DNA from 3 places in the Glaciecola sp. MF2-115 genome. Region 1 is predicted to be linked to each of the others. Evidence: predicted binding sites of a transcription regulator. Region 1 holds the regulator's gene; each other region holds the start of a gene.
The links. The regulator sigma-54, encoded in region 1, starts transcription at its own class of promoters, with help from an activator protein. The targets are predictions, from matches to a motif close to GTTGGCACGNNNNTNGNNT.
Positions count from the first base shown of each region.

Region 1 (11,088 bases):
TTCGGCGAGTGATTTGTTTAGTTTAAACAGCGGATGTAAGCGTCTTGTTTCGCTGTAACGTTTGATCAAGACATCGTCGCTTGCATCAAGATAAAGAATGGTGACGTCCCACACTTTAGGTAAGAAATCGACTATCTCACTGAGTTCGTGTGCCATTTTTGGCATGTTTCGCACATCAACACTGACAGCGACGTTTTCGCTTTCATCAGCTAATGTGTGGATAAGAGTCGGGAGGAGATTGACTGGAATATTATCAACGCAATAGTAGCCTAAATCTTCTAAAGCTCTGAGTGCAATTGACTTGCCTGAACCTGAGCGACCACTGATAATCAAAAGCTTCACGTATATAGGACCTTATAATCTGTTGACTGTTACTGAACGGTATTTCATTTAACCGCGCTGTCGGCTTTCTTAGGCTAAAGCGGATATGATTTCATCTCGGCTTTTTGCGCTTCTTATGGCTTTAACAATACTATTTTCACTGAGTTTTTGGGCAATGGACGATAGCGTTTGAAGATGTTCTTGCGTTTGTTCGCTAGGGACTAATAAAGCAAAAAAAATGTCCACGGGTTTGTCATCTATAGCATCAAACTCAATCCCTTCTTCACTCGTTACAACAATGGCGACAATATCACTTATACCCTCAATGCGACCATGTGGAATAGCTATACCATTACCGATACCAGTGCTTCCCATTTTTTCTCGAGCTAACATGCTAGACAAGACGTCGCCGATATCTAATTGTGGATTTTCTTTGACCGCAATTTCGCTAATGACTTCAAAAATTCTTTTTTTGCTTTGGCACTGAACCGCACATTCAGTGCGATCCAGTGAAATAATATCAGATATAATCATAATACGTTGACGACTAATGTCGCTTTGATTTTTCCTTATGTTTGATCACTTGGCGATCTAACTTGTCAATTAATCCGTCTATGGCGGCATACATATCATTATGTTCAGCATTAGCGTGCACCACATCACCTTTTAAGTGTAGTGTCGCCTCAGCTTTTTGCTTGATTTTTTCTACATTCAATACGACATGGACATTGCTTATATGGTCGAAATGTCGCTCTAACTTTTCGAATTTGGTGTCGACGTATGCTCTGAGTGAATCGGTAATATCAACGTGGTGACCAGTTAGATTTATTTGCATAATGTTACGTCCTCTTATGTAGTCTACAATAGACTTTTTCGTTGGTTCGACGGGGGAATCGAGAGAGACTCTCGATATTTCGCAATGGTTCGCCGTGCAACTTGAATACCTTGATCGGCCAACAACTGCGCAATCTTGCTATCACTAAGTGGTTTACTCGCTACTTCTGCAGCTACAAGCTTTTTGATTAATGCTCGAATGGCTGTCGATGAACACTCTCCGCCTGATTCGGTTGAAACATGACTAGAGAAGAAGTACTTAAGCTCAAAAATCCCTCTAGGTGTATGCATATATTTCTGAGTGGTCACTCGAGAAATAGTTGATTCGTGCATGTCCACCATTTCAGCAACATCATTCAAGACCATTGGACGCATCATTTCAGGCCCATGCTCAAAAAATCCCATTTGTTGCTGAACAATACAATGAGATACTTTTAGTAAAGTTTCATTGCGGCTTTCTAAGCTTTTAATAAACCATTTTGCTTCTTGTAGATGTGACTTTATATATTGAGAATCGTTCGAATTTTTTGTGCTTTTACTAAGCGCTTCGTATTCTTTATTGACAATTAAGGGCGGTAAAGAGTCGTCGTTTAACTCCACAGTCCAACGGCCATTTTTTTTCACAACCGTTACATCAGGAATGACGTATTCAGAATCTTTAACGGGGATCGCGCTGCCTGGGCGAGGGTTGAGAGTTTGCAACAAACGCATTGCTTCACGCAGTTGATCTTCTTTCAAACGCGTTTTACGCATTAATGTTCGATAATCTTTGCTGCTCAGAAGATCACAGTGCTCTGTAAGTAACAATCTTGCTTCAGCTAACCACGGTGTGTTCGAATCGAATTGCGCCAATTGCACCATTAAACATTCTTGCGGGCTGCGAGAACCAGCGCCAATTGGATCAAACATTTGAATACGCTTTAATACACATTCAACTTCGTCCAGTTCGATCTCTTCGTTTTGTAAACTATCTAATATTTCTTCGCAGCTAACAGTTAAGTAACCAGATTCATCAATAGAGTCGATAATAGCTATTGCGATCGAACGATCAATTTCTGAGAAGGGGGTTAATTCCATTTGCCAAATAAGATGGTCTTGAATGTTCTCAGTCGTTTCGCCCTGAAACACATAATCATCGTCAGCGGGACCATTAGATATGTTCGCTGGTGCAGAAGATGAGCTCATGTAGTCTTCCCATGAGCTATCTATGGGTAAGTCGTCGGGTATTTGATTGTTTTCGAGAGCATCGTGGCTATCAACATTATCTGAATTATCAGCGCTCAAATTATTCGTATCAAGATCACCTTGAGTATCTGAGTCATTATTAGAGTTTTCACCGTTGCGATCTGATTCATCTATTTCTAATAAAGGATTAGAATCAAGCGCTTCTTGAATTTCTTGTTGTAAATCAAGAGTAGATAGTTGTAGTAATTTAATCGCCTGCTGAAGTTGCGGCGTCATTGTTAGTTGTTGACTAAACTTTAACTGCAATGAAGGTTTCATCGATTTCCTTCAGTGCTTTTTAGAGGTAAATTTTCCCTATTACTAAACATGATACACCTATAGTACAAATTGGTCGCCGAGATATACGTCTCTTACTTTTTGGTTACTGAGTACCTCATCAGCAGTTCCTGATGCAATCAGTTCACCGTGACTCACAATATAAGCTTTTTCACACACATCTAAAGTTTCTCTTACATTATGGTCTGTAATCAATACACCTATGTTTCGTTCTTTTAATTGCTGAATTATCTTCTTTATATCATTAACAGAAATTGGGTCAACACCGGCGAAGGGTTCATCGAGCAAAATAAATTTTGGATTGGCTGCCAAAGCCCTCGCAATTTCAACACGGCGGCGCTCTCCACCGGATAAACTCATCCCTAAATTATTTCTAATATGGTTGACATTAAACTCATCCATTAAATCGTCAGCTTGTTGTTCACGTTGATCTTTTGTGAGCTCTTTGCGAGTTTGTAGAATAGCCATTAAGTTTTCATAAACTGTTAATTTACGAAAAATAGATGCCTCTTGAGGTAAATACCCGATGCCGTGACGAGCGCGCTCATGCATGGGCTGTATCGACATATCGAGTTGGTCGATACAAATCTCGCCTTTATCGAGTGGCACTAAACCCACGATCATATAAAACGTGGTTGTTTTACCGGCACCGTTAGGACCTAATAGACCAACGATCTGACCTCTAGAAACTTCTAAGCTTACGTCTCTTACAACTTGTCTTGATTTGTATGATTTAGCTAAGTTTTTGGCAACCAGTGCACTCACTTATCGGTTTCCTTTTTATTCTTTTCAAGCGCTTCTTTCGTTTTCTTCAAGGTAGCACCATCAAACACCGTCACAACTTGTTGTTGGCTGTCGGTATTCTTTTGTGCTTGCCATTGTTCTTTCTCAATATCATAAATGATTGAATCTGTTTTTATGCTGAAGGCATTTTGATAAAGCTCGGCGTTGCCTTTCAGTGATATGATCTTATTCGCTTTTTCATATCTAATGTGGTTTGCTCTAGCCACAACCATAGTGCCGTCGGATAGTTGTTGTGTGTAGCTTGCCGGATTGCCAAAAGCCTCAAACACTTCTTTATCTTTACCAAGTGCTGCGGATACTTTCAACTTCTCCGCCTTAATTTCTAAGGTGCCTTGCGTAATTTTGACATTGCCTTCATGTACCGCTACCTTTTCTTTTCCGTCTCCATAACTGGTGTCGGATGAGAGCATAGTCGGTTTCTCAAAATCATCTTTTTTGACAATCTCTTGTGCGTTTATTGTAGTCGCACTAGTCACTATTAGCAGACTAGCGAGAAGGTAAGTATTCAGTTTGAACATGGTTCTTTAACTCATATTTTTGTGTTTCTAAGTTAGCCTCGAAGCCAATGCCATTAATAGTGACATTTGTACCCGAGATAACTAATGGCTGATCCGAAGCAATTAATTTGCTTAATAAATCTATCTCAATAAATTCAGTAGATATTGTTTGGATATAGTCTTCAACTTGTAAGTTCCGTATTAAAACGCCACTAGCAAGTTCAATGCGATTATTGTCGTAAAGGGTGCCCTCATCAGCATTTAGTTGCCAACGGGAACCATCTTTCTGCATGTAAATGGTGTACTCGGGTTGTGTGAAGTTCACAAATCCAAGCAAATCGTAATGCTCCATTTTTTCCGCGCTGACTTGATGGGTTAAATTGCCATCTTTGTCGTATAACTTACTGCGTAAATTCTTCGCTTCGTAATTAGGCAGCAATGCAGCATCTTTATCACTAGTGATAACTTGCTTTTCATCTTCCAGCCACGTGGGTAAATAAAGCGCGAAAGCTGCGCTGAAAATGAGAATGATACTAATCGCGAGACGATTCATACACTGGCACCATGTATATCTGTCAATTTACCTTTAGCTTGCAAAATTATATCGCATATTTCTCTCACAGCGCCTCGACCACCAGGAAGAGAAGTAACAAATGTGGCTTGTTGTTTCACAAACGGGTGAGCATCCGCAACAGCGATGCCGACACTGCTAGCACTAAACATCCCGATATCCGGCATGTCATCACCGACACTGGCTATTGTTTCTTTGGAATATCCATGTTGGGCAATTAACTCGTTAATCGCGACAAGTTTGTCCTCTCTATTCTGCATAATATGTTCGACGTTTAGAGCCTGCATACGATCTTCGACAATCTGCGATTGACGTCCAGTAATGACAGCTACTTTCACGCCTATTTTCGATAATGCCTTAATGCCATAACCATCTTTAGTATTAAAAGCTTTAAGTTCTTCGCCTTGATTACCGAGTAATATCGTGCCGTCAGAGAATACGCCGTCAACATCGCATACTAACACTGTTATGTACTTAAAACGCTCAAATAGTTCTGCGTCAATTGGCTCATACAGAGTCTCTATTTTAGACATTAGACGACTCCTGCTTTTAGTAAAGTATGCATTTTAATTGCACCGACGGGTTTTTGTTCTTCATCAACGATGAACATTGCACTTATTTTGTATTTTTGCATCAGATTCAAGGCGTCTACGGCTAACTTTCCTTGGATCATAGTAACACTTTTAGGTGTCATCACATCTTCGACTGATGCCTTATGGATGTCTATTCTTTTATCTAGCGCTCTACGCAAGTCGCCATCGGTAAAAACGCCAAGTAAATTACCGACCTTATCGACAACGCCAGTCATACCTAGCCCTTTTTCAGATATCTCTAATAATGCTTGCATGACAGTTGCTGAACTTGGCACTAATGGGAGTTCATGATCCACCGCCATTATTTCATCAACGGTCAGTAATAACTTTCTGCCCAATGAACCGCCAGGATGAGAAAGTGCGAAATCATCTGCTGTAAAGCCCTTTGCTTCAAGCAGGGCAACAGCAAGAGCATCTCCAAGCACGAGTGTCGCTGTTGTGCTGGTGGTTGGGGCAAGACCGAGTGAGCAAGCTTCTTTTTCAACGCTTATGTTTAACGCGACATCGGAAAATTTCGCTAGAGTACTTTGAGCGTTGTTACTTATGGAAATAACCGGTACACCAAGTCTTTTCACAACCGGCAATAGCCCGGTGAGCTCATGTGTTTCACCAGAATTCGAAATTCCAATCAGCACATCACCTTTTGTTAGCATGCCTAAGTCACCATGATTGGCCTCCCCAGGATGCATGAAAAACGCAGGAGTACCTGTACTTGCAAGAGTTGCTGCTATTTTATTTCCGATATGGCCAGATTTACCCATACCACAAACGACAACTTTACCGGTGCAATTCATCATTAATTCACAAGCACGATTGAAACTATCATCCAAGCTTTCTTGAAGCTTTTGTAGCGCTTCAATCTCATTTTGAAAGACGTTTTTTGCCGTGCCTAAAAAGCTAATGCGTTTTACCATGTTAAAAGTCGTCACCTTTGTTAATTGAGTTTCTTGTAATATCAAGAGTAGACTATCTTATCTGAATAGCCCCTGAACTTATTGTTCAATTACTATTTAAATAACCAGTATTGATACGTTAAAAACGCAAGCACCAAAATACCGCCTTCATATCTATTTATTTGTCTCGTTCCACGCAAGTTGAAGCAAAAGATAAACAGTAGGATAGTAAGTCCAAGCATTACATATGAATCACGAGTTGAAGCATTAGCATCGAGTAAGCCAGGAATAATGAGTCCAGGCATAGCTAAAACTGCCAAGATGTTAAATATGTTTGAGCCAATGATATTCCCTAAAGCGAGATCATCTTCACCTTTGCGAACTCCGGCAATGCTAGCTGCTAATTCAGGTAGGCTTGTGCCAAGTGCAATAATGGTCAATCCAATGACAAGGTCACTGACACCAAAGAATCTTGCTATGTAAACGGCGCTTTCAACTAAGAAATGGGCACTTAGGGGCAGCATAACAAGGCCGACAATCACCCACAAAATTGCATTCTTAGTTGGTACGTTATTGGGTATTTCGTCTGCTGTTTCGGCAATGAGAGGATCGTTCTTATCTACTCTAAAAGATAACCATGCCATAACAGCAAGTACCAGAACAAAAAGTGTGATCAACGTGACACCTTCAATTTGACTGAGTACATTATCAGAAAGGAAGTACACGGCAATAAGCGTGACGATAAGTAATACAGGCAATTCGCGTTTTAGCGTTGTTGAGGAGACTAATAAAGGTTTGAAAAGCGCGGTAAGACCTAGCACCAATGCAATATTTGTAATGTTTGATCCAATGGCATTTCCAACTGCCGTATCCGGATTTCCATTAAATGATGCTGTTGCTGAAACAACAATTTCTGGCGCACTTGAGCCCATGGCAACAATGGTTAATCCTATCATCATAGGGGAGACACCAAAATTTTTGGCTAGTGCAGAAGCACCATAAACAAATTTGTCCGCACTCCAACTCAGTACGCCTAAACCTATTAAAAATATAATGATTTGTGTAATCACGTAGTATTAAATCTCTTCTGAATCGTTTCGTTATTGTCGCAAAAAGCTAAGCGCTTTGACACTAAAAAAGTATGAAATGTTAGTCAAAACCACTTTTTTATTGAATTCAGCCACTAGTCAATTCTTAATTTATAATTTTTGTTACAGATTTATGCCTTTTTAGTGCTTGAAAAAGCTCAATGAATAACAACATACCTGCTAATATACGTTATAATACGCAAGAAAGTGCGCTTGTTTTGTTTGAGTCTGTATAGAAAGTACAGAAAAAACAAAATTAAATCTCATTTATTCGGGTCTTGTTCAGCTTACAGTCATTAAAAGTTGGTAATGTAGTGAACTTTTATTGGCGCTGAACCGTCTTTATTACTCGGGGCACTTTCAGAAAATTTTTCAGGGAAGCGTTGTTAACGCGAATACCCATTTTATAGGAATGTAAAAAACCAAATGTCAGACATTTTAGTTGATATCAACAAAATGCACTTCGCTCGAGGTGGACGTGTCATTTATGACAGTATTTCGATGCAGGTGAAAAAAGGCGGTATCACTGCAGTCATGGGACCAAGTGGCATTGGCAAAACGACTCTGTTGAAGCTGATCGGCGGGCAGCTATACCCAGATGCTGGCGAAGTACTATTTCAAGGTGAGAATATTCATCAGATGACTCGAAAGCGGCTTTACGATGTTCGTCGTAAAATGAGTATGTTGTTTCAAAGTGGTGCATTGTTTACCAATATTTCAGTGTTCGACAATGTGGCATTTCCTATCAGAGAACATACTAGTTTGTCAGAAGAGATCATTGAAACAATCGTTTTGTTGAAACTAGAAGCTGTCGGCCTGCGTGGTGCGGCAAACTTAATGCCAAGCGAACTATCTGGTGGTATGGCAAGACGAGCGGCTCTTGCTAGAGCAATTGCGCTAGATCCTGATTTAATCATGTACGACGAGCCTTTTGCCGGGCAAGATCCTATTTCTATGGGAGTGTTAGTTAAACTGATTAAAGAGCTAAACGCAGCTTTAGGACTTACCAGTATCGTTGTAACGCATGATGTAACAGAAGTACTCACCATTGCGGATTATGCCTATATACTTGCGGACAAAAAGATTATCGGTGAAGGCACGCCAGATGAAATTAGAAACTCCACGTCAGAGCGCGTGCAACAGTTTTTGAAAGGTAATGCCGATGGACCTGTTCCATTTCACTTTCCGGCGCCTACTATGCAAGAAACTTTTATGCAAAAAAGTACTGCGGGGTCTAAATAGTGAATTGGCTTATTAATTTAGGGGCTGGAACGCTTGCTAAGCTCAGCGCAGTAGGCAACGCTTCATTGATGTTGTGGGGGAGCCTGTTTGCTGTCCCAAGACTTAAGAATATCCCATTGATCATCCATCAAATTTATATCGTGGGTGTGCAGAGTCTGCTGATCATTGTCGTTTCCGGTTTGTTCATTGGAATGGTAATGGCCCTTCAGGGTTATACGATACTTGTGAACTATGGAGCGGAAGGAAGCTTAGGACCAATGGTTGCCTTGTCTTTATTACGTGAGCTTGGTCCAGTCGTTACTGCGTTGCTGTTTGCAGGAAGAGCAGGGTCCGCTCTAACAGCCGAAATTGGCTTGATGAAGGCGACCGAGCAACTAAGTAGTTTGGAAATGATGGCAGTTGACCCGCTAAGACGTGTGATATCACCGCGCTTTTGGGCTGGTGTCATTTCAATGCCGATGCTGGCCGTTATATTTAGCGCTGTTGGCATACTAGGCGGGCATTTAGTAGGCGTTGACTGGTTGGGTGTCGATTCTGGCAGCTACTGGTCAATTATGCAGGCAACTGTTGAGTGGGATAAAGATGTCATCAATGGTGTTATTAAAAGTATTGTATTCGCGTTAATTGTGGTTTGGATAGCACTTTACAAAGGATACGATGCATTACCAACATCAGAAGGTATTAGTAAGGCAACAACTGAAACCGTTGTGTTTTCATCGTTGGCAATTTTAGGTGTGGATTTCGTGCTAACAGCATTGATGTTTGGAATTAATTAGGAAAAAAGATGACAAGCAAAAAAACAGAATTAATGGTCGGTATATTTGTTGCGTTGGCAATTGCAGCAACCCTACTACTGGCTTTGCAAGTTGCCAATCAAGGCATGAGTGGCAGTGGCGATGTTTATAAGGTGAGTGCTAAATTCGACAATATCGGTGGATTAAAAGCAAGATCATCCGTAAAAGTAGGTGGTGTCGTCATTGGAAGAGTATCTCGTATTTATTTAGATGAACAAGAGTTAATTCCTGTTGTCGAAATGGAAATATCGGAGAATTATGCAAAAACTTTCCCTGAAACCAGTTCAGTGTCAATACTAACTGCGGGCTTGTTGGGGGAACAATATATTGGCTTAACGCCAGGCTTTGTATTCCCAGGTGAAGATCCTATTTATTTAGGTGATAAAGAGGGTGAAACTAAGTATATCGTTGATACTAAATCAGCGTTAGTTTTAGAAGACCTTATTGGTCAGTTCTTATTTGGTAAAGGCTCGGAATAATAGCCATGACAGTATTAGTGAAGGGGAATAATTTGAAGAAGCATTTTGAGAACGTGCGTAGTTGGTTTTTATCAATAATGACAGCAGTAGTTTTGATGGTACCTGCAGCAACTTTTGCGGCTGAGGAACAGGATGATCCTTATGTAATGATCAACAAGGTTGCGTCCTTAACATTTGAAAGAATGAAAAAAGAGAAAGACTTAATTAGGGAAAACCCAGAACTGTTACGTGTTGTTATGGAAGAAGAGCTTTTGCCTTATATAGACTACCGCTTTTCAGCATTTAAGGTATTAGGAAAGTATGCGAACAAAGTTCCAAGAGAAAAGTTGTTGGAGTTTGTTTCTGTGTTTAGAGAGTATCTAATCACAAGTTATGCTGTTGCTTTAGGTTATTACGATGACCAGCTTGTTGAATTTGCCCCTGCTATGGAGTTTGATGGTCGTTCTGATGTCACTGTTCGTGCTGTCATTAAGGATGGAGATCGTCCTGACATCAAAGTTGCGTTTAAAGTGCGCAAAGACCGCCAGTCAGATCAATGGCAAGTTTACGATATGGTTGCTGAAGGCATTAGTCTATTGACGAACAAGCGTACTGAATTTGAATCCATTTTACGTCAAGATGGCATCGATAAAGTGATTGAGCTTATGAGAAAAAGTATCTCTGAGCCAATCAAGCTTAATGAAAAATTGGATAACTAAGGTTTCAAGATAAATGCAAGCTGAGCTCAACAAACAAGACAACGCACTCACGTTAAAGGTGAACGGCGACCTCGATCTTTTATCATTGAAAAAAGATTATTGGACTTCAATTGATAGTAGTGAGAAAGAGGAAGTTCAGGCTGCTGGTAGTTTGATAGTGTGCCTTGATAATGTTGAAAGAGCAGACAGTGCAGGCTTAGCTTGGCTAATTAATCTCAAACGTGATTTAAATCAACACAATGTTAGTGTTAGTATTCACAATTCACCTAAAAAATTAATAGAGTTAGCTAAGCTAAGTAACGCTGACAGCTTTCTGGAATAGAGAAAAGAATGACAAATGAAGAAATAGCGAGTTTATTGAAAACGGAACTCAACTTGAGCGATGTGAAAGTAAAGAGTGAAGGTTCACATTTTCAAATAATTGCTGTCGATAATTGCTTCGAAGAAATGTCTCGCGTAAAAAAACAGCAACTAATTTACGGACCCTTGTCAGATAAAATAGCAGATGGCACTATGCATGCTATCACTATCAAAACATTCTCTGTTGATCAATGGCAACGTGAGAAGCTGTTTCATTCGTAATTCGCACGAAGCATAATAATAATTATATTTAAAAGAGAGTATCCGTGGACAAGTTGGTCATCACAAAAAGCCAGCCATTAGCTGGCTCAGTTACAATTTCTGGGGCCAAAAATGCCGCCCTCCCACTCCTTATTTCAAGTTTGTTAGCTGATTCAACTTGTTCATTTGAAA
Region 1 covers NZ_JBLBVM010000053.1:42,091-53,178, forward strand. The annotation lists gene rapZ (RNase adapter RapZ) at 1-342, opposite strand, end outside; gene ptsN (PTS IIA-like nitrogen regulatory protein PtsN) at 412-855, opposite strand; gene hpf (ribosome hibernation promoting factor) at 869-1,156, opposite strand; gene ACKLNX_RS11155 (RNA polymerase factor sigma-54) at 1,180-2,658, opposite strand; gene lptB (LPS export ABC transporter ATP-binding protein) at 2,716-3,441, opposite strand; gene lptA (lipopolysaccharide transport periplasmic protein LptA) at 3,438-3,998, opposite strand; gene lptC (LPS export ABC transporter periplasmic protein LptC) at 3,967-4,530, opposite strand; gene kdsC (3-deoxy-manno-octulosonate-8-phosphatase KdsC) at 4,527-5,081, opposite strand; gene ACKLNX_RS11180 (KpsF/GutQ family sugar-phosphate isomerase) at 5,081-6,055, opposite strand; gene ACKLNX_RS11185 (calcium/sodium antiporter) at 6,148-7,104, opposite strand; gene mlaF (phospholipid ABC transporter ATP-binding protein MlaF) at 7,549-8,364, shown strand; gene mlaE (lipid asymmetry maintenance ABC transporter permease subunit MlaE) at 8,364-9,140, shown strand; gene mlaD (outer membrane lipid asymmetry maintenance protein MlaD) at 9,149-9,637, shown strand; gene ACKLNX_RS11205 (phospholipid-binding protein MlaC) at 9,715-10,335, shown strand; gene ACKLNX_RS11210 (lipid asymmetry maintenance protein MlaB) at 10,349-10,657, shown strand; gene ACKLNX_RS11215 (BolA family protein) at 10,666-10,917, shown strand; gene murA (UDP-N-acetylglucosamine 1-carboxyvinyltransferase) at 10,962-11,088, shown strand, end outside.

Region 2 (11,088 bases), on a different contig from region 1:
CTCGTTGAAGTCATCATTTATGACATAACCCACCGTAAAAAACGTGAAGAAAAAGCGCGTTATGAAGCGGACCACGATTCACTCACAGGATTGTTAAGTCGCCGAGCGGGTCTTGAGCACTTAAATCATAAACTTGCCTTACAGTTGGAAGAGCAGAATCTTCCTGGTGACACAAAACAAGTATTCGCATTGATGATGGTGGATTTAGATAAGTTCAAGCCGGTCAATGACACTTATGGACATGATGTGGGAGATGTGGTCTTGACGCAAGTTAGCCAACGGATCATGACCTCAGCCAGCGATCCAAATGCGGTTAATATTCGATGGGGAGGCGATGAGTTTTTGTTGGGTGTTAGCTTTAAGCTTTCCGAGATTTCAGATCACGAAGCGCTTGAAGATTCAATGAAGATCAAAAATCAAGTAGAACAATTAATAGAAGCTATTTCTACAGAAGTAGTCATTGATAGCTCTCTATCAGTGCAGGTTGGTGCAAGCGTTGGTGTGGTTCTGTTGGCTTCCGACAAACAAGCCGATATTGAGCATCTGATCACGCGAGCTGATGAGCTTATGTACATCACCAAAAAACAAAAAGCGAAACGCTATTCTATAGTGAGTTACTAGTACAAGATTTTCTTCGCTACTGCTCTTCATCAGACCATTGAATATCTTTGTAGTTGAAACCAGCCGTTACGGTTGGCTTAATAACCTCAAAGTAGGGTGATAAGTCGAAATCTCTTGGTGTGAAGTGACTAAAGTGGCGTCTAGCGAGCATGAGTTCGTCTTGATTAACAGGGTGCTTTCGACGCTTTACAGTAACGCCCTGTTCTTCCAATTCGTCACTTTCATATTCATCTATCGTCAATGGCAATATCGGGTAACGAATAGAGTGAAAGGCCTGTGCAACTAAGGTGGAACAAATAGCTTTGGTCGGGTCGCCACTACCAAATGCCAACATCCTGCGTCTAAAACGCTGTGGTATCGGCGGTGTAGGCAGCATATATCGCATTAAATCAAATATGTTTTTAGTATCGTATTGATGCCCAAGCCTCTCAATCACATAACTCAATAATTTTTCTTTATCTTCGTTACTCAGATTAACTGCGCGACAAATGCGTAAGTTGAATCCGTCATATTTGTCGAGTGGAACAGTGATGACGCCTTCTACTAAATCGGCTTCTAATATGGGTTGCAAACCGTCTCTTTCACCAATGAAAATGCACACATGTGACCATGTAGATTGAGTTAGGTATTTTATAGCGGAACTTATACGGCTGTTGCCTTCCACTAGCAATAAATCACCGGGCTGAAGATTTGCTTGTAACTCTTCTTTGCTTAAGGCTGAAAACGTTTTGTAGTCCGCGGTGGGCTTAGATAGAAATCTAGCTAAACTATCGCCTATGTAAGACATCACCGCGCCCATAATTACTTCTTCGCTTTGTTAAACGCATCTGCGAAGGCATTACCCATCGCCGCGTTACCAAAACTTTGTTTTGCAGCAGGCTTTTGATTTCTCGCTGCGTTGTTTTGGCCTTTTGCTTTATGAGAGTGCTCAGGTTTCCCTTTTTGTGCACTTTTGGCTGGTGCTGGCGTGTCATCCATGCGCATGGTTAGCGAAATACGTTTGCGTGCCACGTCCACTTCCATCACTTTCACTTTAACTACGTCGCCAGTTTTCACTACCTCGCGAGGATCGCTAATGAAAGTGTTTGTCATCGAAGAAATGTGCACTAATCCATCTTGGTGAACGCCTATATCGACGAACGCACCGAAGTTGGCAACATTACTTACGACGCCTTCCAAAATCATACCTTCTTTCAGGTCTTTCATGGTTTCGACACCTTCTTTAAAACTAGCTGTTTTAAATTCAGGGCGAGGATCGCGTCCGGGCTTATCTAATTCTTTTAGAATGTCTTTTAGCGTTGGCAAGCCGAATTCTTCAGTGACGAACTCTTCTGGATTCAATTGTTTTAATAGCTCTGTATTACCCAACATATCGTTAACAGCGACATTGGCCTTTGAAGCAATAATATCAACTACCGGATAAGCTTCTGGGTGAACAGCTGAAGCATCGAGGGCATTCTTGCCATTCATCACTCTTAAGAAACCTGCCGCCTGCTCGTATGCTTTTGGCCCTAAGCGTTCGACCTTTTTCAGGGCTTTGCGATCTTCAAAAGCACCGTGCGCATCGCGGAACATAACGATGTTATTGGCTAGTGTTTTGTTCAAACCTGATACATGTGATAACAAAGCCGGGCTCGCAGTATTTAAATCAACACCGACGGCATTTACACAATCTTCAATGACCGTTTCCAAGGACTTACCTAACTGACTCTGACTAACGTCATGTTGATATTGACCAACACCAATCGCTTTGGGTTCAATTTTGACTAGTTCAGCAAGCGGGTCTTGCAAACGTCGTGCAATCGACACCGCGCCGCGCAAAGATACGTCCATACCCGGTAATTCGTTTGAAGCCAGTTCTGACGCGGAATAAACAGATGCTCCAGCTTCACTGATAACAATGCGTTGGACCTTTAATTCTGGCTCGTCTTTCATCATTTCACCAACGAGCTTGTCGGTTTCACGCGAGCCCGTACCATTGCCGATGCTGATCAAATCCACTTTATGCTGTTTACATAACATGGCTAAAGTACGTTTTGACTTATCCCATTGGTTTTGAGGCGCATGTGGGAAGAAGGTGGTGGTGTGAATGACTTTACCTGTTGCATCAACAATCGCTAATTTAACGCCAGTTCTAATACCGGGATCTAAGCCCATAGTCACTTTCGGACCAGCAGGCGCAGCCATTAGAAGGTCATTCAAATTTTTCGCGAATACTTTGATGGCCTCTGCTTCCGCTTGCTCACGCAAAGTACCAAATAGCTCGGTTTCCATATGCAGTAATATTTTGACTTTCCAAGTCCATTGCACCACTGAGCGTAGCCATTGATCGCGCGGTGAGTCACTTAAACGGATATTCAGAAACTGTTCGATAATCTCTTCGCCATGCGAGCGTCGAGCACCTTCTTCCTGTTGTGGGTCGGCATCGATATTAATTTGCAGTATGCCCTCATTACGACCTCTGAACATTGCTAAAGCACGGTGTGAGGGGATCTTTGAATACTTTTCAGTGTAATCAAAATAGTCTTTATATTTTTGGCCTTCGGTTTCTTTTCCTGGGCTGACAACACTTTTCACATGGGCGTTGCGCGTAAGGTATTGGCGAATACTCTGCAATAAATCTGCGTTCTCAGCGAAGCGTTCCATCAGAATAAACTTCGCACCATCTAAAGCTGCTTTTGCATCTGTAATTTTATGCTCAACATTAATATACTGTTCGGCTAAGGCCTCTGGTTGGGCATTGGCATTGTTATAGAGTTCATTAGCAAGAGGTTCTAAACCGGCTTCAATGGCTATCTGACCTTTAGTGCGTCGACGCGGTTTGAATGGTAAGTACAGATCTTCAAGCGTTGTTTTGTTGTCGGCAGCTAGCAATTTTGCTTTTAAGCCATCTTCTAACTTGCCTTGTTCTTCTATTGATTTCAGAATAACGTTTCGACGTGCTTCTAATTCACGTAAATAACCTAAACGTTGTTCTAGGTTTCGTAGTTGCGTATCGTCTAAGCCTTGAGTGGCTTCTTTACGGTAACGAGCAATAAAAGGTACGGTTGAACCTTCGTCTAATAAAGCCACCGCGGCTTGAATTTGTTTTGGTGATGCGTTTAACTCGGAAGCAATTTTCTCGATGATCATTAACAACTCAATAATTGAAATAGAAGATTTGATTGAATAGGGCGCTTTGCATAAGTGCTCTCTAAATAAGGGCTTTCTTTATAAAGGCTCTGCACAGTATTATTTATATTTCATAAGATACAAAAATAATAACTTGGCGCAATGTTTATAACATCGATTATAGCATTCAGTGATAGCGGTTAAAGTACTTTATGCATTAATATGTCGGAATAGATGTTGAACGTCACTTACTTCGGATAACTATTTGAAAACTAAACTTATCACACGTGAAGGTTACACTAAGCTTAAAAACGAGCATGATTATTTATGGTATGAGAAACGGCCAGAAATAACGAAAATAGTCACTTGGGCGGCTAGTTTAGGCGATCGCTCAGAAAATGCTGATTACACTTTTAACAAGCGTGTTTTACGCCAGATTGATAGGAGAGTCAGATTTTTACGTAAACTGCTTCCGGAACTCACGATTGTTGACTTCCGTCCTGAACAAGCGGGTAAGGTATTTTTTGGGGCTTGGGTTGAAATTGAAAACGATGCCGGTGAAAAGAAGCGCTTCAGAATAGTAGGCCCTGAAGAAATTTATGGTGACGTAAAAGACTATATTTCTATTGATTCACCTATGGCGAGAGCCTTGTTGAAAAAAGAAGTCGATGACGTATTTACGGTAAAAACACCAAAAGGCACCGCGGAATGGTACGTGAATTCAATTGAGTATCAGCAAAGTTGAGATTCGCTTCACAGCCAACGACGCACACGTTTTAGATATGCTAAATATTCCTCTCCAAAACACTCTTTGAGCGCCCGCTCCTCTGGCTTTATTTGAAACTGGGTTAGATAGAAATAGAATAGCACTGCGCCTAGCAGGGCAAAAGCGTTTGCCAGTATCACCGCAAATGCAATTAAGCAGATCAATAGGGCCAAGTAAATTGGATTGCGAGTAAAGGCAAAAACACCAGATTGAAGCAAAGCACTCGCGCGTTTAGGCTCTAATGGTGTGAGCGTTGTTTTAGCCTTACTGAATTCCCTAATACTCAACAATAATATCGATATTGAGACAACTAGCATTAGCACTGCCACCGCTATTCGTATCGGCCACGAAATAGCGATGCTAGGGGTGACTTGATTGATTCCCCACATTGCCAATACAAGCAAAACAGCAACAGCAGCTGGTGGTATTCGGAGTTCAAGGCCCTTCATTCTTTGTTCCTTTAAAAGATTAATTTTTATCTAGAACACGATGTTAATGCTTAAAGTTAGGTCTAAGGTCAAGCTCCTTATTGCAGTATAGAGAAAAAAATACAATGTAAGCTGTATATTTTTCATAGCCACAATAAGCAGCTTATAATTTTTGCATAATAATCAATATTTTAATAGTTGGCATGTGATTAGCATCAGTGGAGGTGAACTTTAAACAAAGGAGAAAGTTATGAAACGCACATTGATTTCATTGGCATTAGTAACAGGTTTAAGTCTACCGGCAATGGCAGCTACAAATAGCTGGGAAAAAGAAGCGATGGATGCTTGGATTGACGGTAAAGCAGAAGCAACACTACTTTTTAATGGCAATCTGAATTCGTTTGATATCAATACCGATGTAAAAATGGGTACTATTACCTTAACGGGTAAAGTAGATAACGAAATTGAGAAAGAGCTAGCTGAAGAATTGGTCGTGAGCATAGAAGGTGTAAAAGACGTACAGAACAACCTGACGGTGTTTAACCCTGATATGAAACAAGAGTCAGAACAGGCGTCCAACTTCACTGATGCTAAAATCAACACTGTCATCACTAGTCGTTTGATTTTCGAGTCTGAAGTATCTGGTTTAGATATTGACGTAGATGTAGATGACCGTAAAGTGACATTGAACGGTAAAGTCGACTCTGATGCTGAGCGTGACCTAATTGTCGCGATTGCGGAAAATACCAACGACGTGGCATCAGTAACCGATAACTTGGAAATTGAAGCCGATAGTGAATAGTTTCACTGCATCCCTCGGGTGAGCTTTCCCTGTCACCCACTAATCTCAACACTCGTTGAGTAAAATTTCGCTGAAGCTCGAAAGGGCTTCAGCTTTTTTTTGTTCATTCGTCACAAAAAAACACCCTTAAAATAACACCTTCTATTACTTCTCAGTATATAATTGCGCCCGTTAAAGAATTTAAATTGTCACAGCTCATTTAGTGAGCGCAATTAGGGAAAAATCAAGATGTCTAAAAACCATATCCAGAAAAAACCTTTCAAGAGCATAAAGCTTAGTTTGCTGAGTTCTGCGATCGCTTTGGCAGTATCGGGTCAAGTTGTTGCACAGGAACAAACGGAAGAAGAAAGCTACATAGAGAGTATTACTGTTACCGCAACTAAACGTGCACAAGTCATTTATGAAGTACCGATTGCTATGAGTGCATTCAACGGTGATGCTTTAGCTGCGCAAGGGATCACAGACCTGACTGACGTAGGTAAATTTGTACCAAATTTAAACGTGACAGGCTTTTCTGCAGGCCATACATCATCAGCTAACCCTTTCATTCGTGGTATTGGTTTACAAGACCACTTGATTACGACCGATCCAGGCGTCAGCGTATATGTGGATGGTGTTTATTTGGGACGTCAAGTTGGTCAAAACTGGAACCTGAATAACATTGAGCGAATCGAAGTGTTGCGAGGCCCACAAGGTACTCTTTATGGGCGTAACTCAATTGGTGGTGCTATTAACATCATCACTAAGCAACCTGATGAAGTAGCTGTTACTACAATTGGCGTTGAATTGGGTACGCGCGGTCGCAAGAAGGCGGATTTGTTCCTAAATAGAGAGCTTAGTCCAGCCCTTTCGTTTAATTTGAACGCAGGCTTTAACGCTCGTGATGGCTTAGGTGAGTTTATTAATGTCCCTGATGCCGAATACGATGTGGGTGAAACTCAAGAGTTTTATGGTCGTTTGTCAGTAAGATATGCAACAAATGATGATTTTAGTTTGGTGCTAACGGCTGATCACAATGATGGTGAAGGCGGTTTACGTCCATATCAAACGCTAATCGATGAAGTACCTACAGGTGCTTATTACACGGGTATGCGATTTGGTGCGCCGCTTCCTTCGGGCCCTTTGCGTAACTCTGATACTACACAAGACCCGTATGATAGTGCTTCAGGTGCTAAAGAAGTAACAACAGTAAGCAATCAAGCGTCTGGGATTTCTTTAACGGCTGATTGGAATTGGTCTGATACGCTTTCATCAAGAGCGATTGTGAGCAAAAGAAGCTCTGAGTACAAAGCCGGACTTGATGACGATGGTACTAATTTCTTTTTGGACCAATTCCCAGAACGTGGCGATGCCGATCAAACATCTATTGAGTTTCAACTGAACGGTTACGTTGGTGAGGTTGATTTTGTTTCCGGCGTTTACTGGTTTAGCGAAGAAGGTAGTAATTTACAATCTGAGGGCTCTGCATTTAATGCCGGTCCAAATCTACTAGACCTAGATCAAAAAACGACTAGCCAAGCAATTTTTGCAAACCTTGGCTATGAAGTGAATGACGACTTGCGCGTTTCAGGTGGTTTACGTTATTCAAAAGATAAGAAAGAAGCATCAGCTGATGTGGGCATCGGCCCTGTTTTTGCGGAGGATAGCTGGAGTGAAGTCTCTTTCGATTTATCTGCCAACTACACGCTTGAAAATGGTCTTAACGTTTACGGAAGCATTCAAAATGGCTATCAATCAGGCCAGTTCCCTGCTCGTCCATACTGCCTATTCGGTGACATCACTTGCTTTGTAGCGTCTGAAAATATCACTGCTATAAACTATGAAGTTGGTTTGAAAGGTATGGTGACAAACAATTTCAGCATGAGCATTGCCTTGTTCAATACTGAATTTGATGATTTGCCGTACCAAGTAAGCACCACTGCTGAAGGCGGATTCAATACGACTAACTTAGTTGTTGCACAAACTTCGCGCGGCGTTGAGTGGGAAAGTACTTGGAACGCAACAGACAACTTCAAGTTACACACTAGCTTTGGGTACATTGATGTTGATGTAGATGAGCAAGATGGGGTTAAACCAGTTGCACCATTAACACCTGAAGTAACTGCTTCGATTAGTCCAAGTTATGAATTTGAATTGGAAAACGGCGCAAATGTTGTCACTAGAGTGGATTATTCTTATCGTGGTGAAATGTACGGTGAGCCTACTTCAGATCCAGGTCGATTAACGGAAATCGATAGTCGTGAATTGGTAAACTTCACGGTTTCTTACTCACCAGCGAGTGAGGATTGGACGCTTTCCTTATATGGTCGTAACATTTTTGACGAGCGCTATGATAATGCTCGATTGAACACGGGTGATTATATCTTACAAGTTCTGAGCAATGATGCGAGTGAATTTGGTTTGCGTTATAGAATGACCTTCTAGGTAAATGAGCTTTAAAATTTACTAACTTACTTCAACTCTTAGCTTGCGTTCTGCTTCCTAAGAGTTGAAATTCGTTATCTTCTTGTTTGATGCTTTCAGACCAAGACTCTTTCAGTCAATAATTTACAAATTGTCTGTCAATTTTGTAATCATTCAGCAACACTTTCAGAATTAACCTTATAAAAACAGAGTGAATTATCAGACTTTTGTCTGAATTCGCAATTTTTATACCTTTTATGCAGTTAAATAGTAGAGGATAGGTTTCAAAAACAGTAAACTACTGCGCCAAATACTTCCTAAATAAAGAGATCCTCTGGTGAACTTGATCGACTCATTGAAAGATTACAACATTAATACAAATTCTGAAATTCTACATAACCCCGACTACGATACTCTTTTTAACGAAACCACAAAACCTGAGCTAGAAGGTTTTGAAAAGGGTTTTGTAACTGAGTCTGGAGCCGTTTGTGTTAAAACGGGTAAATTCACGGGGCGTTCACCAAAAGATAAATACATTGTTAAAGACAGTGTAACGGAAGACACCTTGTGGTGGTCTGATCAAGGCAAGAACGATAATAAACCGATCACGCAAAATACTTGGGATCAGCTCAAAAAGCTGGTGACTGACCAACTTAGCGGCAAACGTCTGTTTGTCGTCGACGCTTTTTGCGGAGCTAACAAAGACACTAGAATGTCAGTCCGCTTTATTACAGAAGTTGCGTGGCAAGCCCATTTTGTTACCAATATGTTCATTACGCCAAGTGAGGAAGAGTTAGCTGAATTTAAACCTGATTTTATCGTGATGAATGGCGCAAAAACCACAAATCCAGATTGGCAAGAACAAGGCCTCAATTCTGAAAACTTCGTTGCATTCAATTTAACCGAGCGTATTCAATTAATTGGCGGCACTTGGTACGGCGGAGAAATGAAGAAAGGCATGTTCGCTATCATGAATTACTACTTGCCACTACAGGGCATTGCTTCTATGCATTGCAGCGCAAACGTAGGTAAAGAGGGCGATGTAGCAATATTCTTCGGTTTATCGGGCACAGGTAAAACAACGCTTTCAACAGACCCCAAAAGACAGCTTATTGGTGATGATGAACATGGTTGGGATGACAATGGTGTATTTAACTTGGAAGGCGGTTGTTATGCAAAAACCATTAGCCTAAGTAAAGAGAACGAACCTGATATTTATGCGGCTATTAGACGCAATGCCTTGTTGGAAAACGTAACCCACGATGAAGCGGGTAAGATTGATTATTACGATAATTCGATTACAGAAAACACACGTGTTTCCTACCCAATAAATCATATCGCTAATATCGTAAAACCGATATCAAAAGCGGGCCATGCGAGTAAAGTAATATTTTTGACCGCGGATGCTTTTGGTGTGCTTCCTGCGGTTGCTAAGTTAACGCCAGAGCAAGCACAGTATTACTTGCTATCAGGCTTTACTGCGAAACTTGCAGGCACAGAACGTGGGATCACTGAGCCGACACCTACATTCTCTAGTTGTTTTGGCGCAGCATTTTTAACATTGCACCCGACACAATACGCGAACGTATTAGAGCGACGAATGAAAGCATCAAATGCTCAAGCTTACTTAGTTAATACTGGTTGGAATGGAAGTGGTGAACGTATTTCTATTAAGGCCACACGCGCCATCATCGATGCAATCTTAGATGGCAGTATGGATGAAGAAGAGTCCCAAATTCTACCAATATTCAACTTAAGCATTCCTACACAGTTAGCTGGTGTCGACGCCAATATTTTGGACCCACGAGGTACTTATGCTGAAGCTCAACAATGGTATGAGAAAGCAGAAAGCCTTGCCGGACTGTTTGTTGAAAATTTCGAGAAATTCACTGATACAGCCCATGGGCGCAGTCTAATCAGTGCTGGGCCTACTCTTGGCGTCTCTTAGTTAATTCGAAACATCACAAAAATGATTAAGCACTGCGTTACATTGCGCAGTTGCTTAAAATTCAAAGTGAGTAAGTTATGAACAATGAATTGTGTTAGTTGAATCTAAAGACTTTGTGGTTTATTCTCGAATGATTAAACAAACACACTACTTTTCAATTCAGCCTACCAATTTACATGTCTAATTAGTAAATGTCTGATAAAAAAGGTAGAGAGCACATATACATTCCCACCTCAAAGCGTCAGTTGTCTTGAGGTTTAAATATGCTCCTGAGAGCAATTGGCGTATCTGTGTTGAGGATTTTTGCTTATTTTCAAGCTCATTTTAAAATCATTTCTAGTGATGTTGCTGTGTTCGGCTCAAGAACTATCAGCAGGAAATCCTAATGTTGAGATAGGTGTATCGGCACAAGGCAGCGTGCCAGCTCTTGAATTAGCGACACACTCACCAAATATGCTCCCAGAAACCATTTTAATTGCTTCATTTGTTAATGGTGGCACTTATATTTTTATTATCCTACTTTCTTTCGCTATCACTCTTCTATGCTGGTACAAGCGCAAGATATACCTAGCTCTTATCAGTATTGTCGTCTCAGCTCTTTTAATTCAGAGTTCATTTGTTTTTAACTTACACAAAGATTATGAAACCAGCATAAGACTTGATGTCATCCAAACCCTAAGTGCCGTTTCAGCCCGATTAGACGGAAACTTAAGAACTAATTTGTCGATGATCACTGGGTTTTCAGCATATATTTCGGCCGTACCAGACTTGGGTGAGAAAGAGTTTAGCAACTATGCAAAAGAGTTGTTTAAAAAGGATCCATTGCTGATTAACTTCGCAGCAGCTAAAGATTTAGTGGTTAACTTCGTATATCCATACGCCGGAAATGAAAGCGTTATAGGCCTTGATTACCGTCAAAATGAAGAGCAACGATCCATGGTTTTGCAGGTAGTTGAAACGGGTGACGTGCTGGTGGCTGGTCCTATAAATCTAGTGCAAGGTGGCACTG
Region 2 covers NZ_JBLBVM010000044.1:82,115-93,202, reverse strand. The annotation lists gene ACKLNX_RS05880 (diguanylate cyclase domain-containing protein) at 1-621, shown strand, start outside; gene ACKLNX_RS05875 (YiiX/YebB-like N1pC/P60 family cysteine hydrolase) at 638-1,408, opposite strand; gene ACKLNX_RS05870 (Tex family protein) at 1,423-3,753, opposite strand; gene greB (transcription elongation factor GreB) at 3,998-4,477, shown strand; gene ACKLNX_RS05860 (methyltransferase family protein) at 4,486-4,947, opposite strand; gene ACKLNX_RS05855 (BON domain-containing protein) at 5,177-5,728, shown strand; gene ACKLNX_RS05850 (TonB-dependent receptor) at 5,957-8,152, shown strand; gene pckA (phosphoenolpyruvate carboxykinase (ATP)) at 8,469-10,079, shown strand; gene ACKLNX_RS05840 (EAL domain-containing protein) at 10,383-11,088, shown strand, end outside.
Region 2: the regulator sigma-54 is predicted to act here: its motif matches at 5,124-5,142, upstream of ACKLNX_RS05855 (BON domain-containing protein).

Region 3 (11,088 bases), on a different contig from region 1:
TTTCAGCAATGACTGCGCATGCCCAATTGCAGCAAGCTGGATACACTGTTAATCCATTTTAGTTAAACAGCCCTAGTTTAGGGCAGCTTTTCACCTTGGCATATTGCTAAAAATATCGAAACAATCTAGTCTTTAGTCATTCTCGATTAAAGGCTATCCCATGACAACGAATTCCCCCTTTCCGCATTTACTTGAACCTTTAGACTTAGGTTTTACTACCTTAAAAAATAGAACCTTAATGGGTTCGATGCACTTGGGCCTAGAAGAAGAGAAAGGCGGCTTTGATAAATTGGCAGCTTTTTACGCCGAGCGTGCTCGTGGTGGTGTTGGCCTGATCGTGACCGGTGGCATCGCCCCTAACATCGCTGGTTGGGTTGCTCCGTTCGCTGGGCGTATGAGTAGTGCCAAGCACGCTAAAAAACATCGCGTCATTACCGATGCCGTGCACAAAGAAGACGGTAAAATTTGTATGCAAATATTGCATTCCGGACGCTATGGCTATCACCCTTTAGCAGTTTCAGCTTCTGGCGTGAAATCACCGATAACGCCATTTAAGCCAAGAGCACTTTCATCACGGGGAGTGCGCAGCACCATTAAAGACTATGTGGAATGTGCTAATTATGCGAAATCGGCGGGCTACGATGGCGTTGAAATTATGGGCTCTGAAGGCTATTTAATTAACCAGTTCTTTTGTGAGCGAACGAACCAAAGAGACGATGAATGGGGCGGCAGTTTAGAGAATAGAGCGCGTCTTGCGATTGAAGTAGTTAAACAAACTCGTGAAAGAGTGGGCAGCGACTTCATCATTATCTACCGCTTATCTATGCTAGATTTAGTTGAAGGTGGCGCCCCTTGGGAAGAGGTTGTCTATCTTGCGAAAGAAATCGAGAAGGCCGGTGCGACCTTAATCAACACGGGTATCGGTTGGCATGAAGCAAGAGTCCCTACTATTGCAACCTCAGTGCCTCGTGCTGCATTCACATGGATCACGAAGCGAATGAAAGCGGAGCTTAGTCTTCCTCTGATCACAACTAACCGCATCAACACACCCGAAGTCGCAGAATCGGTATTAGCGCAAGGACACGCAGATATGGTTTCTATGGCGCGTCCATTTTTGGCTGACGCTCACTTCGTTGCAAAGGCAATGCGCAATGAGTCCGATCAGATCAATACTTGTATCGCGTGCAACCAAGCTTGCCTCGATCATGCTTTCGAACAGAAGCGCGCGAGTTGTTTAGTTAATCCACAGGCCTGCTATGAAACCGAACTCATTTTCAAATCCGTCGCTGCACCTAAGAAGCTAGCCGTTGTTGGCGCAGGACCCGCTGGTTTAGCATTTTCAACCTATGCGGCAGAGCGAGGTCACGAAGTACATTTGTTCGAGCAAGCCAGTGAAATTGGTGGCCAGTTCAATTACGCAAAACAGGTGCCGGGCAAAGAAGAGTTTTATGAAACCCTTCGTTATTACGGTAAACGCATTGAAGTCACCGGTGTGAAGCTACATTTAAATACGCGAGTAGACGCCAACTTACTAAAACAACAAAGCTTTACTGAAGTAGTGATGGCAACGGGCATTAAACCGCGTCATTTGGATATTCCAGGCAGCGACCACCCTAAAGTGTTGAGCTACATAGAGGTACTTCGCGATCACAAGCCAGTTGGCGCCAAAGTAGCTGTCATTGGTGCAGGCGGTATCGGTTTCGACGTATCTGAATATTTGGTTGAGCAAGAAAACCTAAGCACTAACCTAGACGACTGGTTAGCTCACTGGGGAATCGACAAAGAATATAAAAACCCGGGAGCGATTACCGAAAAAGATCTGCACGAGCCGCCAAGGCAGGTGTATTTGCTACAACGTAAAACGACCAAAGTGGGTAAAGGCTTGGGTAAGACGACCGGTTGGATCCACCGCAATTCGCTTATAAATCATAAAGTGCAAATGATGAATGGCGTGAGTTACGAAAAAATAGATGACCAAGGGCTTCACATTACTGTTGGTGAAAAAGCCAAAGTATTAGATGTGGACAATATTATTGTATGCGCCGGACAAGAGCCATTGCGCGACTTGCAATCCAGTTTGGAAGAAGCTGGTATGCAAGTACATATTATTGGAGGCGCTGATGTTGCTTCAGAATTGGATGCGAAAAGAGCTATACGTCAAGGAGCGGAGTTAGCGGCTCAGATTTAGTCGCGCTATTTCACAATTAGCTACAGACTTAATAGCGGCGAAAGGCCTACAGCTTCGCCGCTTGAATCGCTAAACCTTCACATACCGAATTAAAAGCATCGCCTTCAATGACAGGTAGGTTCGGCAACATTTCTTCCGTAAGTTGTTTTCTAACAATCGGTGACAAACTCATTCCACCTGTTATAAACAACATTTCCGGTTCTTCGTTACTGTTTTCCAAACATTCAATTACCAGACGCTTAACGCGGCTCAACCAAGATTTCATTGAACGATTCAAATCGTCTACCGACAAATCAACATCATAATCAGGCTCAATGTAATGCAGCGGTAAGGTAATTTCAGTTTTGGAAGAGAGCATTTCTTTTGCCAAACGAGACGAGTTTACCAATCTAGCTGAGAGCTTTTCTTCTTGCACCGTTAGTAAGCGATTCAAAAGGCTTGGGTCTTTTATAATCGACATAGTTTGTGCGATGTCTAAGCCATAATCGTCAGAAAAGAAGCGGTTAAGCTTAGGAATATCATCCACCGCACACATATCTGAGAAATACAAAGGTGGCACTGGCAGACCATTCTGCATCTTTAAGCCCTGCCCCATGGTCGGTGCGATTGACTTAACTATCAGGTTTTTGTCACATTCCATTCCGCCGATCCGTGCGCCCGTTACAGAAAGTACATCTTGCTGACGGTTAAGATTAGCGCGTTTTTCTGGCGAAAGCTGGATACAGCAAATATCTGTTGTGCCGCCACCAATATCCACAACTAGCACATTGGTTGGCTTACTCAAATTTGGTTCTATTTTATAGGCCGCTGCAATTGGTTCTTCTAAAAACTCAACGCGGGAAAAGCCGGCTTCCTTTGCGGCTTCGGCCATAATCTCAATGGCTTGGCTATTCCCTTCTTCCCCTCTTGTTCCATGAAATTTCACAGGGCGACCAATAACCGCAGTATCGACGGTTTTATTCAGTTGTTTCTCGGCACTTTCGCGAAAATATGCTAACTGCTTGGCGATCATCCCAACGAAGGCCTTTTTCTGGCCATCTACCAAATGCGCACCTAAGAAGTTTTTGGGTGAATATATTAAGCGACCTTTATCTGGCATTTTAAGGAAGCGTTTAAAGCCCTCTTCGCCAAAGGCAAACTCACCGGTTTCAACAAGTTGATGCAAAGACAAATCTTGCACTGTCATGTGCTTAAGAAGAAGTTGTATTGCTCGGCGTTGCAGCGCAGGTTTGTTATGGTACTCGGCACGCAAGTCGTCGATTTTTTCGCTAAAAACCCGTTGCTCTCTAGGGTCTTTCGCTTCGTAATAGCTTTGCTTTGCTTTATCTATTTGCTCGTTAATAGCGCGTTGAATTTGAGACACTTTCGCTTCAATCGCAGACGCAGGAGGACGTGGTAATTCATCTTTGTAATAAACGAAAACAGATGAACGGATCTTGTTCGAATTCTCAACATTAGGATCAAGTTTGATAAATTGATGTTGCGTCCCATCAAAGTAGACAACTTCTGAATTTGATGTGCCGTAATCTATGCCTATTGCTGCCATCTGAGTCCCGAACGAATGATAAATGATTAAAAAAAGTGGAGCGCGATTGTAAGGTAAAAGGACGCGCAATTCACTAGTTGATTTGCAATATGCGCCGTTTTGCTTTGCAGTTTAAATTTGCGGCTTTAGCTAAACGTTTAGAATAATAGAATCTTGAACCCAATCACAATGAGAATGACCCCACCTAACACATTTGATATCGGCGCGAGTCTCTTACTACTTGAGCTGCCCAAGTAAAGACCAATCAGGGTAAAAGAGAAGGTTGTCATACCTATAATTAAGCATGCAACTAAGGCCGGTACTGTCAATAAAGCCAAAGTAAACCCCGTCGCCAAGGCATCAATACTGGTCGCTATTGCAAGGATGAGTAAAGCACTATGCGTAAGTGAGCTTGTAAGCTCATTTTCATTGCCTTGGTACGAATCATAAATTGACTTAAGACCCAAAAATACCAGAATGAAAAAGCCTATCCATTGGGAGATGCTCTCAAACCATGAAAATAGTGTGATTCCGCCTAAGTAACCCAAGAGCGGGAAAAATGCGTGAAAAGCACCAAAATAAAACGCGATGATAAAAGCACTGCGTAGCTTCTTTTGATTAATTAAAATTTGCCCGCTTCCATTCGCAGCGACACCAAGACCAATTGAAACCGCGAACACATCCATGCTCAAGCCAAGCGCTAATAAAATTACTTCAATCATGTGCATCATTCATAAGAGACTTTTCACAACAGGTCACGTAAGTTTCTAAACGCCCAATGATACCTATAATCATCTCAAATATCATCGACTAATAATCTTAACTTAATAAGAGTAAGAAATTAAAGAATCCCAAACTTAAATTCTCGAATAAACTCGTTTATGCTGTATAAACACACAGGTTTATTGTTATACTTCGCCCATCTGATGCAAAACAATAAAGAATTTTAATGGACGTAACTCGACTACTCGAAGACCTGAACGACAAGCAACGTGAAGCTGTCGCCGCACCCGCTCAAGACATGTTGATATTGGCCGGTGCTGGCAGCGGTAAAACCCGAGTATTGGTGCATCGTATTGCTTGGTTAATGGAAGTTGAGTCAGTTGCCCCATACAGCATTCTAGCCGTAACGTTTACGAATAAAGCAGCGCGCGAAATGCGCGGGCGTGTCGAGCGATTGATGGGCCAGCCACTAAATAGTATGTGGATTGGTACATTCCATGGCCTAGCCCACCGTTTATTGCGCGCTCACTATGAAGAAGCAGGCTTGCCGGAAAACTTCCAAATACTCGACTCTGACGATCAATACCGTTTAATTAAGCGTTTGTTAAAGTCGATGAATCTCGATGAAAAGCATTGGCCACCTAAGCAAATTCAGTGGTACATAAACGGCAATAAAGACGAAGGCCTGCGTTCAAAACATATCGAAACGCATGGTGATCACACGCAGCAAAAAATGAAAGAAATATATACGGCCTACGAACAAACTTGTCAGCGTTCTGGGCTCATCGATTTTGCAGAATTGTTGTTACGCGCGCACGAACTTTGGGCTAATAATCCTCAGGTATTACAGCATTATCAAAAACGCTTTCGCGCGGTTCTGGTAGACGAATTCCAAGACACCAACAACATTCAATATGCATGGTTAAAGTTGCTGTCTTGTGAAAACAATAACATGATGATTGTAGGCGATGATGACCAATCCATATATGGCTGGCGTGGTGCGAATGTTCAAAACATCTCACACTTTTTGAAAGACTACCCTACAGCCAATACAATTAAGCTAGAACAAAATTACCGCTCCACTTCTAATATATTGAATGCGGCGAATGCTGTGATTGGTCACAATCCTGGTCGTTTAGGAAAGGAGTTGTGGACCGACGATGGTGAAGGCGAGAAAATCGCGCTCTACGCTGGCTTCAATGATTTAGACGAAGCGCGCTTTATCATTTCACAAATAAAAACCCATTATGAGCAAGGTGCGGCCTTGTCAGATTGCGCTATTTTGTATCGCAACAATGCTCAATCACGTGTACTGGAAGAAGCCCTTTTGCACGAAGGTTTAGCTTATCGCATTTATGGTGGTTTGCGCTTCTTCGAACGTCAAGAAATCAAGGATGCCCTTGCTTATTTGCGTCTGATTAATCAGCCAATTGATGACGCAGCTTTCGAACGTGTTGTGAATACACCGACCCGTGGCTTAGGCGACAAAACATTATCAAACATCCGCCAGTTTGCACGTGAAAATGATATTCCAATGTGGCAAGCGAGCAGTAAAATGTTAGCGCAAAATATGCTTTCAGGCCGCGCCGCTAATGCATTAAAAGGATTTGTAGAGATGATCCTACAAATGACCCAGGATGTGAAAGACTTAGCGCTTGAAAAGAAAGCCGATCACGTCATAAAACATGCTGGCTTATATGCAATGTATCAAGCAGAAAAAGGTGAGAAAGCCAAAGCAAGAGTAGAAAACTTGGAAGAATTGGTCACTGCTTGTAAGCAATTTGAAGCACCAGATGAGGCCGAAGAAATGAGCCCTCTTTCTGCATTTTTAGCGCATGCTTCTCTAGAAGCTGGTGATGCGCAAGCTGACGCCAATCAAGATGCCGTGCAAATGATGACGATTCATACTGCAAAAGGCTTGGAGTTTCCATTTGTTACCCTTGCAGGCGTTGAGGAAGGCATGTTCCCTAGCCAAATGAGCAACGACGAACCTGGCAAGTTAGAAGAAGAGCGCCGCCTATGTTACGTCGGTATGACACGCGCCATGGAAAAGCTACTCATTACTTACGCTGAAACTCGTCGCATTTACGGTCAAGATAAGTACCACACGCCTTCACGATTTATTCGAGAGATACCGGGTGATTTCATTGAGGAAATTAGACTGAGAACGGTTATCAAACAGCCTGTGCATAACCGATTTAGCTCAGCCACCTCACACGCTGCGTTTCAAGATAGCGGTTTTAAATTAGGTGAGCGCGTCGAGCACAAGAAATTTGGTGAAGGCACTGTGTTAAATTACGAAGGCTCGGGTGAACACGCAAGAGTCCACGTCAATTTCGATTCAGTAGGCACAAAAATACTGATGTTGGCGTATGCCAAGTTAACTAAAATTGCTTAAGATTTAGTTTGAAAGTCGAATTAATGGGTTTGCATACATCCTCAAAAGCTTCTCTTGCTCTTGAGGATTAAGCATCTCCAAACGTGAATCGAGATAAACTCTCGCCTTTTCAAGTTCAGCAGCTGGCGCAGTGTTAAGCTTAGCAGACACTGTTTCACCTAAGCGTTGAAGAGCGATTTCTGAAGTAGCATAAGTTTGATAACCAGCCAGAATTTCTTTATCAAGGAAGGCAGCGACTTCTTTCGTACTCGCAAACTGATCGCCGACTAGTTTCCCAAAGTGCACATTCACTCTGCCCTTCTTTCCGGTAATACCGTTAACAATACTCTTCATATCTTCGTTGTCGGGCTTATCATAAGCACCGTCTTGTTCTTTCTGGCATAGCTCTTTAGCCTTGCTTACATCGCATGGGTCGAATTCGTAGGAAAGTGAAACAGGTACAATTCTTAGTTCTGCAATATAGTCTGCAAAATCCACACCCTTGGGTTTATTCATTGCGAGCATTGAAACGATGGCTGGGTTAGTCACATCAACTCCATCTTTTGCTCTTCCCTCTCGCTGTGCGATCCAAATATGTTGTTTCTCACTGGTCAATGAGTGATGAATGTATTCACTAAGCAGTTTAGCTGCTGCTAACTTTTCCCTGCGCCCTTCTACCGAACGTTGCACGACAAAACATTTGTTTAAGCGAATGACGTCAGCAACCCAATCCTTGCTAAGTAAGTTATCACCAACAGCAATCCTAACCGTGTCCTGGCCATTGATATGCAATGCCCAATTAACAAAAGCAGGATCAAGGGCGATGTCTCTGTGATTACTCACAAACAAACAAGGTTTTGATAAATCGAGGGTTTCAAGGCCAGTAATATTCAAACCTTTGGTAGTTTTGCTGATCATGCGATGCATGTAAGGTTCAACCAATCGCTGAAATTCACGCAGGCTGTTGATCGTTTTTATCTTTTTACTGACGATACGTTTGATCACGAAGCCAATAAAGGGCTTGGTGATTTTCGGCCAACGCGCAAAACGAAAGGCTACCAGCGTTTGTATAAACTCTTTATTGTTTACGAGTTTTTCTAGTACATCAGGCAAATCTTCGTTGTTGTATGGCCTGATTTCGTCAAATTTAGACGTCATAAATTTATTCTAACCTTTGTTTTTGTTTCTTGAATATAGGAGTTGTACTCCCTATTTCTATCTTCTGCGGTAAGTAAGCGTTATTTCAAAGCTATCCAGTTGACTTCAAACTGCTCACTCGCCGTCGTTACAAAAATTGATTCATCACTAATTGTGATTGACCATGTTGATTTACGTTCAATCTCTTTCGCTAGCAACTTGATTTGCTCCCATTCGAACGCAAAAAATTTTATGGGAAGCGCTTCAAGTTGTTCTCTGTTTTGCTTCCACCAAACATCAGATTTGGAGTTAAAGCTATATACAAATGTACTTTTAGAAAGTCGGCAAGCCTTTTTCATTCTATCAAAACTTGGCTCACCTACATCAATCCAACTAAGCAGTTGGTCATCAAGTGTCTTTTGCCACAAATCTGGCTCTTCAACAGAACTCAAACCTTTAGTAAAGGCCAGCAAGCCTTCATTATCATCGAAGGAGTGAAGGCAAAATACCATCACTCTCACCAACATGCGCTCTAATGTTTCAGAGGGGTGTTGCGCCACCGTCAAACTAAGATTTGGATAATGATGATTGTTTAGGTCCGCTAGCGTGACATTAAATTTGTATATAGTGGGTTTGAGTGCCATTTCTTTTCAGTTCTTCCGTTCAGTTTGGCGATTGCATTGATTTATTAAAAATCAAAATTCAACCCGCTTTTACTCGCTATTTATCGGCGGATTGTACACTACATATGAAATGATTTTTAGAAGATTACATTGCTACACTTAAAAATGTGTGGAATTTTTAAGCTAAAAAGGAGTAGGCTAATAAATGGGTGAAGGCATTCAAGCCTATTGGCTTACATTTCACTTAATCAATTAAAGCCTAACTAAATGAGCTCATTTCATTACCTAGGCTTACAATTAAAAGGAAAATGATTATGAGTAATCCAGTAGGTTGGTTTGAAATTTATGTGAATGATATTGAAAGAGCCCAAAAATTCTACGAGTCTGTGCTGAAAGTCAGTTTTGAGACAATTGGCGACCCAACGGATGCCAGCGTTAAGATGCGTGCGTTCCCAGCAGATATGGAACAGTATGGTGCAAGTGGCGCCTTAGTGCATATGAACGGTTTTCCTGCCGGAGGTAATAGCACTTTGGTTTACTTCTCTTGTGACGATTGTGCACAGGAAGAATCCAGAGTAGAAGAAGCGGGTGGTAAAATTCAGCGGTCGAAAATGTCTATCGGTGAATACGGTTTTATTACCCTTGCGAACGATTCAGAGGGAAACATGTTTGGTTTGCATTCCCAAAAATAGTCACCTTCAAGTGCCAAATATAGAGCGTCTCGTTTTTGGGGCGCTCTAATGATTTTATTTGCGCTAACTTGCGCTGATGCAATTGACTAAAATATTAATAATCGATTCGAAAACACTAAAAAATAGCAAAAATGACCAATTTGAAAAAATAAAAATTAATTAAATTATTGTTTTTATTGAATATATTTTTCTGGTACGAGCTTTGCTTTATCGTAGCATAATCAATCTTTCATCTGACTAAGTGATAAAAAAGGAATATAACCATGACTGTTAAATTAGAAGATAGACCCATAGAACAAGTTAAAGAAGAAGTTATTGACGTTCTAATTCATAATTATAGCCATGGCATTATTTCTAATGCAGCATTTGAACGACGACTTGATGCTGTTATCGCAACTTCATCACACCAAGAGATGATGGACCAAATAGAAGACTTAGGTCCAGCCCCAGACGACACATTGAAGCAGCAAAAAGAGCAACAATTTCAAGTTAACTATAGCAAAACGCCTGCTGAAGAACAGGAAACTATGGTTAACATTCTGGGTGAAACTGACCGTAGCGGCATTTGGACGGTACCAAAAGAAATTAAATTATTTACTTTACTTGGGGGATCAACTCTCGACTTTACCAATGCACTATTTACTGGCCCAAACGTGAAGGTACAGGTCATTAGTATTTTAGGTAGCGATAAAATTTATGTTCCAGAGAACGTAAACGTTGTATCTAAAGCTTTTTGCATTTTAGGTAGTGCAAAAAACAAAGCCCCTTCCGTCGCATCAAAACATGCCCCTACTATCACCATTGAAGGCGTCGTATTGTTATCTGAACTCAGTGTTAAGATTAAAACGACGATGAAAGAAAACTTTGTTGCCTTCGCAAACAAAATGAAAGCGATGTTTGATTCTAATCCTAAGATGTAAACTTAAGCCAAAATAAAGGCTCTCTTAAATCGGTATGAGGTGGATCTAGATCATTAAAATTCAAATTTAGATGATCATTCTTTGTAATTATTTTATTTCGGCTATATGCTAACAACTCATACTTATGAACCACGACTTTACCGTCTAACGTCAACCTAAGAAGAGAAGCCTATGCCATTCAATAAAGAGCTTACAGAAGAATTAAACCTTATCTTAAAATTCCCAAATAAAAGTTTAATGCAAGGCCTGAAAATACATCATGATGCGGATCCTAGTTTAGTATCAGCAGCACAACGCTTATATAGCAAAGGCATTGTTGATCAACCAGATGGCGGTTACCTAACTGACTTAGGTCATGATCTGGCAGAACATGCAGCAGTCATTCAATCAGCGTTGACGCATAAGTAGTGTGAATACGGCGCTGACTAACACTCACATGAGTTGAGAAAGCGTCGTCATTTTACAAGTTATATTGCCTTTGCAAAAACCTTTGTCGTAAAGAAGGTCATGCCGACCAAGTAGCACTCCCCTGAAGCTGAAAGCATCTATTCAAAAAAGGTGTAATTTCCCCATAAGAAACCTCATCTAAATATATAATTCAATGCCTCTGTATCATCACGATACAACACTTTTAGTAATATATTGTTTATCCTGTAGTAGTAAAATTGCCAATGACAGTATCTGATCTCACAAACAAAAATGAGTAAACGCACCACTGTTTTTTCCTAACAAACATAATAAAATAAGTTAATCATAAGCAGTAGTCGTTAAAATGACAGAAGACGCAGCAGTAGCGAACATATATATCGAGATTATTAATAATCAGAATTTACTTCATCGTATGTTCAGAGGGTTATTTGCGTCTGCTCGAATCTACTTAGGTCACCGCCCTAATTGCCATCA
Region 3 covers NZ_JBLBVM010000054.1:72,728-83,815, forward strand. The annotation lists gene ACKLNX_RS12305 (DsrE family protein) at 1-62, shown strand, start outside; gene ACKLNX_RS12310 (FAD-dependent oxidoreductase) at 161-2,188, shown strand; gene ACKLNX_RS12315 (Hsp70 family protein) at 2,235-3,734, opposite strand; gene ACKLNX_RS12320 (manganese efflux pump MntP family protein) at 3,872-4,435, opposite strand; gene uvrD (DNA helicase II) at 4,663-6,834, shown strand; gene ACKLNX_RS12330 (1-acyl-sn-glycerol-3-phosphate acyltransferase) at 6,838-7,971, opposite strand; gene ACKLNX_RS12335 (YaeQ family protein) at 8,052-8,594, opposite strand; gene ACKLNX_RS12340 (VOC family protein) at 8,888-9,265, shown strand; gene ACKLNX_RS12345 (LiaF domain-containing protein) at 9,529-10,185, shown strand; gene ACKLNX_RS12350 (TIGR02647 family protein) at 10,357-10,593, shown strand; gene ACKLNX_RS12355 (hypothetical protein) at 10,958-11,088, shown strand, end outside.
Region 3: the regulator sigma-54 is predicted to act here: its motif matches at 9,455-9,473, upstream of ACKLNX_RS12345 (LiaF domain-containing protein).